Linked DNA regions of Cohaesibacter gelatinilyticus. The protein of the gene in region 2 interacts with the protein of the main gene of each other region in a pairwise test. Links are inferred from orthologs where the notes say so. Each region holds a gene or a part of one and is shown on either strand. Other genes may lie near its edges.

Region 1 (4,097 bases), on a different replicon or contig from region 2:
AAAAGCGCTCAAGACCAAGATTGGACATGACAGTCGCGACAATACCGTTACCGGACAAGCGATTTTCCTTGGCCCAGCTCTCCGCAACCACAGCCATAAGCTGATCACCATCAACCCGATGGCCGGTTTCATCGACAATGATCACCCGGTCCGCATCACCATCCAACGCGATGCCGATATCCGCACGCACTTCCCTGACCTTGTCGATCAAGACATCAACATGGGTAGACCCACATTTGTCATTGATATTGAAGCCGTTCGGATCAACTCCAATGCTCACGACCTCGGCACCCAACTCCCATAGAGCATCCGGCGCGACACGATAGGCAGCGCCATGAGCACAATCAACGACAACCCGTAGACCATCCAGAGACATGGCACGTGGCAGAGTGCGTTTGGCAAATTCAATATAACGATCGTAGACACTTTCAATACGTTTGGTCCGCCCCAATTGCTCGGGCTTTACCAACTGGCTGGACATGTCCTGATCCAGCATAGCTTCGATCTTGGCTTCCAGCTCGTCATTAAGTTTGTATCCATCCGGACCAAACAGCTTGATGCCATTGTCATTGAATGGATTATGGGAGGCGGAAATCATCACACCGAGATCTGCACGCAACGAACGTGTCAGCATGGCAACGCCAGGTGTTGGCACTGGTCCCAACAAAAACACATCCATACCCATCGAGGTAAAACCTGCCGTGAGGGCTGGTTCAAGCATGTAACCGGACAGACGTGTATCCTTGCCGATCACGACCCGGTGACGATGATCTCCCCGCCGAAACAGCTTGCCAGTTGCCATACCAACCTTCATGGCAATCTCGGCTGTCATAGGATAGGAGTTTGCGCATCCCCGAATGCCATCAGTCCCAAAATACTTACCCATCGTCCGTTCCGACCTTTCCATTCATTCTTCACATAGCGATCAGATCAAATCTGGCTTGGCCTCTTCTAACTCATCTTTCTTGCCAGAGTGAGAAGATCCAGCTGCTTTACAATCAATCTTTGTGTTCAAATGTAACAAGCAAGATTAAAAACCGCTAAACAGAAGCATATAAAATCGGTTTTTGCCAAAATCAGACGCTCGGAAACAGCAAAGGGCGCTCTCTGTCAAGAGCGCCCTTGCGTTAATCTTACCTTGAAAACCTGAGGAATATCTCAGATCAAGACGATGGCTGAGGCTCCATGCCATCATCACTTTCATCGCCCTTGTCGCTGCCTTTCTTGACAGCACCAGCAGATGGGACAGCAGATCCTTTTGGTGTGGTCGGCTCATCATCATCTTCACGAACTGGCGGTTTGCCATCAATCAGATCACGAATTTCCTGACCGGACAGGGTCTCATATTCCAAAAGACCTTCGGCAATGATGATCAGCTCGTCCTTGTGATCCGTCAGGATTTTCTGAGCGGTTTCCAGACCAGTCTCAACAAAACGTTTGGTTTCGCTATCAACCAGCTTTTGCGTATCATCGGAGACATGCTGCTGACGGGCAACAGAATGTCCGAGGAAGACTTCCTGTTCGTTTTCTGAGTAGAGCAATGGCCCCAGTTCATCAGACATACCAAATTGCGTGGCCATGGCATGGGCCAGACGGGTTGCCATCTGAATGTCACCAGTCGCCCCTGATGTCACCTTGTCATAACCAAAGATCATCTCTTCAGCGACACGACCACCCATAGCCACAGCCAGATCAGCGTTGCATTTGGCGCGAGTCAGCGAGACCTGATCCTTTTCAGGAAGACGCATCACCATGCCAAGAGCACGGCCACGAGGAATGATGGTAGCCTTGTGAATGGGATCCGAGGCAGGCATATGCAGTGCAACCAAGGCATGGCCGGCTTCGTGATATGCGGTCAGCTTCTTCTCCTCGTCGCTCATGACAAGCGTCCGACGCTCAGCACCCATCATGACCTTATCCTTGGCATCCTCGAATTCCTGCATGGAGACAAGACGACGATCCCGGCGAGCCGCCAAAAGCGCAGCTTCATTGACAAGGTTCATCAAGTCTGCACCCGAGAAACCAGGCGTACCACGGGCAAGCGTCTTCAGATCCACATCCGGAGCCAGAGGCACATTGCGCACATGAACCTTGAGGATCTTCTCTCGGCCGGTGATATCAGGATTGGGTACAACGATCTGACGATCGAAACGACCCGGACGCATGAGAGCCGGGTCCAAAACGTCAGGACGGTTGGTCGCAGCAACAAGGATCACGCCCTCATTGGCTTCAAAGCCATCCATCTCAACCAGCAACTGGTTCAGAGTCTGCTCACGCTCATCGTTACCACCACCAAGGCCAGCGCCGCGATGGCGACCAACAGCATCAATCTCATCGATGAAGATGATACATGGAGCATTCTTCTTTGCTTGCTCGAACATATCCCGCACGCGAGAGGCACCAACACCGACAAACATCTCCACGAAGTCGGAACCGGAAATGGAGAAGAAAGGCACATTGGCTTCACCAGCAACGGCACGACCAAGCAAGGTTTTACCAGTGCCCGGAGGGCCCACCAGAAGAACACCGCGTGGGATACGGCCACCAAGACGTTGGAATTTCTGCGGATCACGCAAGAATTCAACAATCTCTTCCAAATCTTCCTTGGCTTCATCCACGCCAGCCACGTCATCAAAGACAACACGGCCATGAGCTTCGGTCAATAACTTGGCCTTCGATTTACCAAACCCCATTGCCTTGCCACCGCCCTGCATCTGGCGCATGAAGAATATCCATACAGCCAAAATCAGGATCATCGGGAACCAGGAAATCAGGGCACCAAGCAAAGAGAAGCTTTCGGTCTCCGGCTTGGCGGTGATGGCAACACCATTCTTGGTCAACAGCGGAATAAGCGTGGTGTCATTTTCTGGCAGAAAGGTCTGGAAAGAGCCACCATCTGACAAATGACCAGTAACCTGTTGACCTGTTATGGTGACGTCCTTGATCCGCCCCTGCTCCACATCACTTACAAATTGAGAGAAGGGGATTTCCAGACTATTGGTGCGCTGGGATGGATTCTGGAACAATTGGAATAATGCAATAAGCAGCAGTCCAATAATCACCCACAATGCCAAGCTGCGGAAATTCGCGTTCATATGTTTTCCCTTGGTTCCTTTTGGGAAGTATCAGCAGCCCGTCTGTCGCCTGTGCCAAGCAATTGACGAGCCGATCCTTACATTTCATTTGAATTTAGGCATCGAACACGCCCTTGCCAAGGCATAGAGGCGGCTTTGTTCCCTAAATAATGCGAAATGGTTTACCCACTTCACCCATTTTTCGTAAATCTCGTGTTTTTTTCAGAAAATTCAAGAGGACATCCCGTCGCCTTTGCTATTTCTGGTAAATCCATCACAAATTTCAGCCGATTTTCTTGCCATGCGCTAGGCAAAGCATCAATCACTCCCGCAGGCAAGGCCTCCATCGCAACCAGTGATTCCTGTTTCAACAGACCGGTCTGCAGCAGTTTTTGTCTGCCACGCTCACCCAAAGGCGACAATGTAAGAGCCCCAATATTCCGATCATCAGGGTAATGGACATTCCATAGCCCCTGCCAATCAAAATCTTCACCCACCGATAGCTTTGCAAGGATAGGCTTTCGCCCTGGCTCACGATAAACCCATAGTCGCTGTCCGGAAATCGCAAAGCAACAAGCTCCCAGCGTCTTTTTGCGAACTCTTCTTTCAGCATCATCCCATAGAACAAGATCTTGATCCAAAGAGATCAGACTTTGCTCCCCGCAAGGATATCCCGGACCGGCAACCTGAAAAAGTGCCTCTTGCAACAGACGCAAGCGAAATTCCTCGGCCAACAGGCAATAATCTATCATATTGCAAACCAAAGCCCTACCAACCACAGGCGTCATAAGAGCGGAAAATTTCTCAAATGTTACAGAATTTAGCGCCTCTTCCGCTCGCAGAAGGCGTTCCGACGTTCTTGAGAAATGTGATGCATCTGCTCCAAAGCGTTTAAGAACGGGCATCAGGGTCTTGCGTACATTCACCCTGAGATACCTGATACTCTCATTGGAGGGATCTTCACACCAATTCAAATCAAACCGTTGTAAAATGTTCTGCAATTCCTGCTTGGAATGCTTGAGC
Region 2 (3,785 bases):
ATGAGACTTTCTCTGCCAAAGGAATTCTGATTGCCTCATCCATTGAGAATGCGATGGAAATTTGTGAACAAGATGCCGATGTGAAGGGCGTTGACGAGATCGCAGTGATTGGCGGCGGGTCAATTTATAAAGCTCTTTGGGATCGGGCTGATCGTCTCTATGTCACCCATGTTCATGCAGAACCTGAAGGCGATACCTTTGTTCCAGATATTGATGAGCAGGTATGGAAGCAGATCTCCAAAGATGAAACGATGCAAGGGGAGCGGGATAGTGCGCCCATGACTTTTGCCATTTATGAGCGTCGATAGAGCGGGATTGGTTTTGTTATTTGCGTTCGGCTAGCTCTTTTTTCAGCTGGTCCTTGATTTCTGCTGGCAGATAAATGCAGTTCATGTCCAATAATGCGCCTTGCAGCGCCCACAACATCATGAGCGTGGTTTTTTGAGGATGGCGGGCCTTTAGCTCAAGATAGACATCGAGTATGTCATGCTTGCGCAGATCTTCTTCAGTATGAATCTCCAGCTCCTTCAACCATTTTTGACTTTGTGGCCCAAGATTCATCATTTCTCCCACCGAGCGTGAGTGAGGGGAAGGATTCGGATGATCGGCAGTTCTTTGATTGTGCATGATTGATGCTTGCTTTGGTTCTTTGGGAAGCCATTATTGTCGGGCAACTCCCTGCTGTGTTCAATATTGGGCTATTATTCACCAAAAGTGGCGAGTTTGTCCCTATTTCCTCTTGATTTTCATCTCGCTGCTCACCACTTTGTTTTCACGAACGAAATTTGCACAATGGCTCGAATGATGCTGCATGCCTTGTAACCGCTTCTTTACAACCGCGGATATAAAAGAGCACAAACATTTGGGTCAATTGGTTCCTAACATAAGGATAGACTATGCCTTGGAGCAATCAGAATGGCGGTGGCGGAGGCCCCTGGAAAGGTGGCGGTAACAATGGTGGACCTTGGGGACAAGGACCACAGAATTCCGGCCCCAATCCCCCAGATCTGGAAGATATGATCCGCAAAGGTCAAGAGCAGCTGAAACGTGCTTTTCCTGGCGGAGGCCAAGGTGGCGGTTCTCTTGGTGGCAAGGGCATTGGCCTGATTGCTATCGGTGCTGCAGCTTTGTGGCTGGCAACCGGCTTTTATACCGTCAAGGAAGGTGAGCTGGGTGTCGAGATGGTTCTTGGACAGCCTTTTGGCGTGTCAACCTCGGGTTTGAACTATAATCTGCCATATCCAGTTGGTCGTGCAGAGACCGTCAATGTGGATCAGATTCGCGATATCACCATTGGATCGCGTGAATTCACGTCCAATCGTGGCACCAGCCGTCGGGATGTACCCGAAGAAAGCTTGATGCTGACTGGTGATGAAAACATCATTGATGTGGACTTCAAGGTTCAGTGGAACATCAAGGATCCCGAGCAATATCTGTTCAATGTTGCCAGTCCTGATTTGGCTGTGAAACAGGTTGCAGAATCGGCAATGCGTGAAGTGGTGGGGCGGAACACCATGGATGAGATCCAGACTGGTGATCGTCCTGCTGTTCAGTTGGCCGCGCAGGAATTGACCCAGAAGATGTTGGATACTTATAAAGCTGGCATCAACATCATTCAGGTTCAGTTGCAGGATGTCGAGCCACCTGAACAAGTGATTGATGCGTTCCGCGATGTGCAGGCGGCGAAGGCCGATAATGTCCGTCTTCAGAACGAAGCACAGGCCTATGCCAACAAGATTGTGCCGGAAGCAGAAGGTCGTTCCGCACAGATTTTGGAAGCTGCAAACGCCTATCGTGAGCAGACTGTGGCTGAAGCTCGTGGTCAGGCAGATCGCTTTATGAAAGTTCTGGGCGAATATGAAAAAGCCCCGGATATCACTCGCAAGCGTTTGTATCTGGAGACCATGGAAAAAGTCATGGGTTCTTCTGACAAGATCATTCTGGATAACAAGGGCGGAGAAGGAAGTGGTGTTGTGCCATATCTGCCGCTTAATGAATTGACCAAGAAGGCGGGGAACTAAGCATGTCTGGTAAAGCTATTTTCAGTCTTTTTGTTGCCGGTCTTGTTGCGATTGGCGTTTATATGTCTGTCTTTATTGTTTATCCAATGGAGCAGGCTGTGATCACCCAGTTTGGCCGTATTGAAAAAGCGGTTGCTGATGCGGGTGTGTATTTCAAGATACCGTTCATTCAACGCGTGGAATATCTTGATAAGCGGGCGCGTTATCTGGAACAGTCCGAACGTGAGGTTATTGCCTCCGACAAAAAGCGTCTGGTGATCGATTCCTTCGCTCGCTACAAGATTACAGATCCAATCCTGTTCAAACAGAAAGCCAAAACCCTGATCAACCTCGAAGGTCAGTTGAACGGCTTCATGGATTCGTCTTTGCGTGATGGTGCGGCTGATCTGGATTTCCGTGATATTGTTCGTGACAAGCGTGATCAATTGGTGGAAGCGATTCGTGACTCGGTCAACATCAAGACCAAACGTCTGGGTGTTGAGCTGGTCGATTATCGTATTCGTCGTGCTGATCTGCCTCGCGAGAACTCCGATGCTGTTTATCGCCAGATGCAGACAGAGCGTCAGCAGGAAGCCAATGGTATTCGTGCCGATGGTGAGAAAGTTGCTCGTCAAATCCGGTCTCGTGCTGATCGCGATGCGACTGTGATCATCGCAAATGCCAAGCGTGACTCTGAAATCACTCGAGGTGAAGGCGATGCGGAACGGAATGCTATTTTCTCCGCTGCCTATGGTAAAAATGCAAGTTTCTTTGAGTTTTACCGTACCATGCAGGCATATGAACGCAGCCTCGCAAAAGGAGATACCCGTCTGGTTCTGTCTCCAGAGGGTGAATTCTTTGACTTCTTTGGCGGCGCGCAAAAACAATCTGCTCCTGCGGCGCAGTAAGGTCAGCAAAGGATAGGCTTTGATGACTGAGCTGGGCCTGGCAATCGGGCTGGTATTGGTTCTGGAGGGATTGATTTATGCAATTGCTCCAGACTCAATGAAGAGGATGATGGTCGAGATGTTGACCATCCCTTCTTCCAATCTGCGTCTTGGAGGTGTGATCGCCATGGCGTTGGGAGTTGTGATTGTCTGGCTGATCCGATCTTCATAAAAATGGGGCCTGCGGCTTAAATGAGCTGCAGGCCTTTTTGCGTGATGGTTCAAGCTTTGACCTTGCGAAATGCCCATTATTTGACGTGGGTTTGATCGGGATTTGAGTTGACTGACCTTTTTTCTGTCATTCAGACATGACACGATAGGGTGAAGGTAATATAGGATATTAAGTCTATGAGAAGCAGCTGCGATATCGATCACAATCGTTCGGTGGACAAGAAAGCTCTTTGGCTCGCACGTTGGGCGAGAACCACCATTGCTGCTATCGGACTTGGTTTTCTTGGCGCTGTATTTGTTGCTCCGGCCGTTGATGCTCATGAGACTGCGCGCGGACCGAAATCGGTGGCCGATCTGGCTGATCAGTTGATGGGAGCTGTGGTCAATATCTCGACCACGCAAGTGGTCGAAACACGGCGTGGTATTCCTATCCCCCAAGTGCCGGAAGGATCTCCGTTCCAAGAATTTTTCGAAGATTTTTTTGAAAAAGATGGAGCTACAAAAAAGCGCAAACAAAAGGTTCAATCTCTTGGTTCGGGTTTTGTGATTGATCCGTCCGGTTTGATTGTGACCAATAATCACGTCATCTCTGATGCTGATGAAATTTCGGTCAAGTTTTCAGATGGCAAACAGCTCATTGCCAGGATTCTGGGGCGTGATAGCAAGA

What was found.
Region 1: the proteins of hflK (region 2) and ftsH interact in binary tests that used the Escherichia coli proteins (3 or more experiments, as listed by UniProt). The link is inferred for Cohaesibacter gelatinilyticus from one-to-one orthologs.

Annotation. Positions count from the first base shown.
Region 1 is NZ_OBEL01000006.1:298,400-302,496, forward strand. What follows is about bases 630-3,546. They hold ftsH (ATP-dependent zinc metalloprotease FtsH), read right to left. Parts: upstream 3,096-3,546; coding sequence 1,164-3,095; downstream 630-1,163. Other genes in these bases: glmM (phosphoglucosamine mutase), read right to left, coding at 630-886; tilS (tRNA lysidine(34) synthetase TilS), read right to left, coding at 3,266-3,546. Outside these bases: more of glmM, read right to left, coding at 1-629; more of tilS, read right to left, coding at 3,547-4,097. UniProt on the Escherichia coli protein: Acts as a processive, ATP-dependent zinc metallopeptidase for both cytoplasmic and membrane proteins. Plays a role in the quality control of integral membrane proteins.
Region 2 is NZ_OBEL01000001.1:2,075,273-2,079,057, reverse strand. What follows is about bases 175-2,958. They hold hflK (FtsH protease activity modulator HflK), read left to right. Parts: upstream 175-896; coding sequence 897-2,021; downstream 2,022-2,958. Other genes in these bases: CRO57_RS09445 (DUF2065 domain-containing protein), read left to right, coding at 2,931-2,958; hflC (protease modulator HflC), read left to right, coding at 2,024-2,908; CRO57_RS09460 (TfoX/Sxy family DNA transformation protein), read right to left, coding at 325-564; CRO57_RS09465 (dihydrofolate reductase), read left to right, coding at 175-308. In the rest of the region: more of CRO57_RS09465, read left to right, coding at 1-174; more of CRO57_RS09445, read left to right, coding at 2,959-3,119; CRO57_RS09440 (Do family serine endopeptidase), read left to right, coding at 3,296-3,785.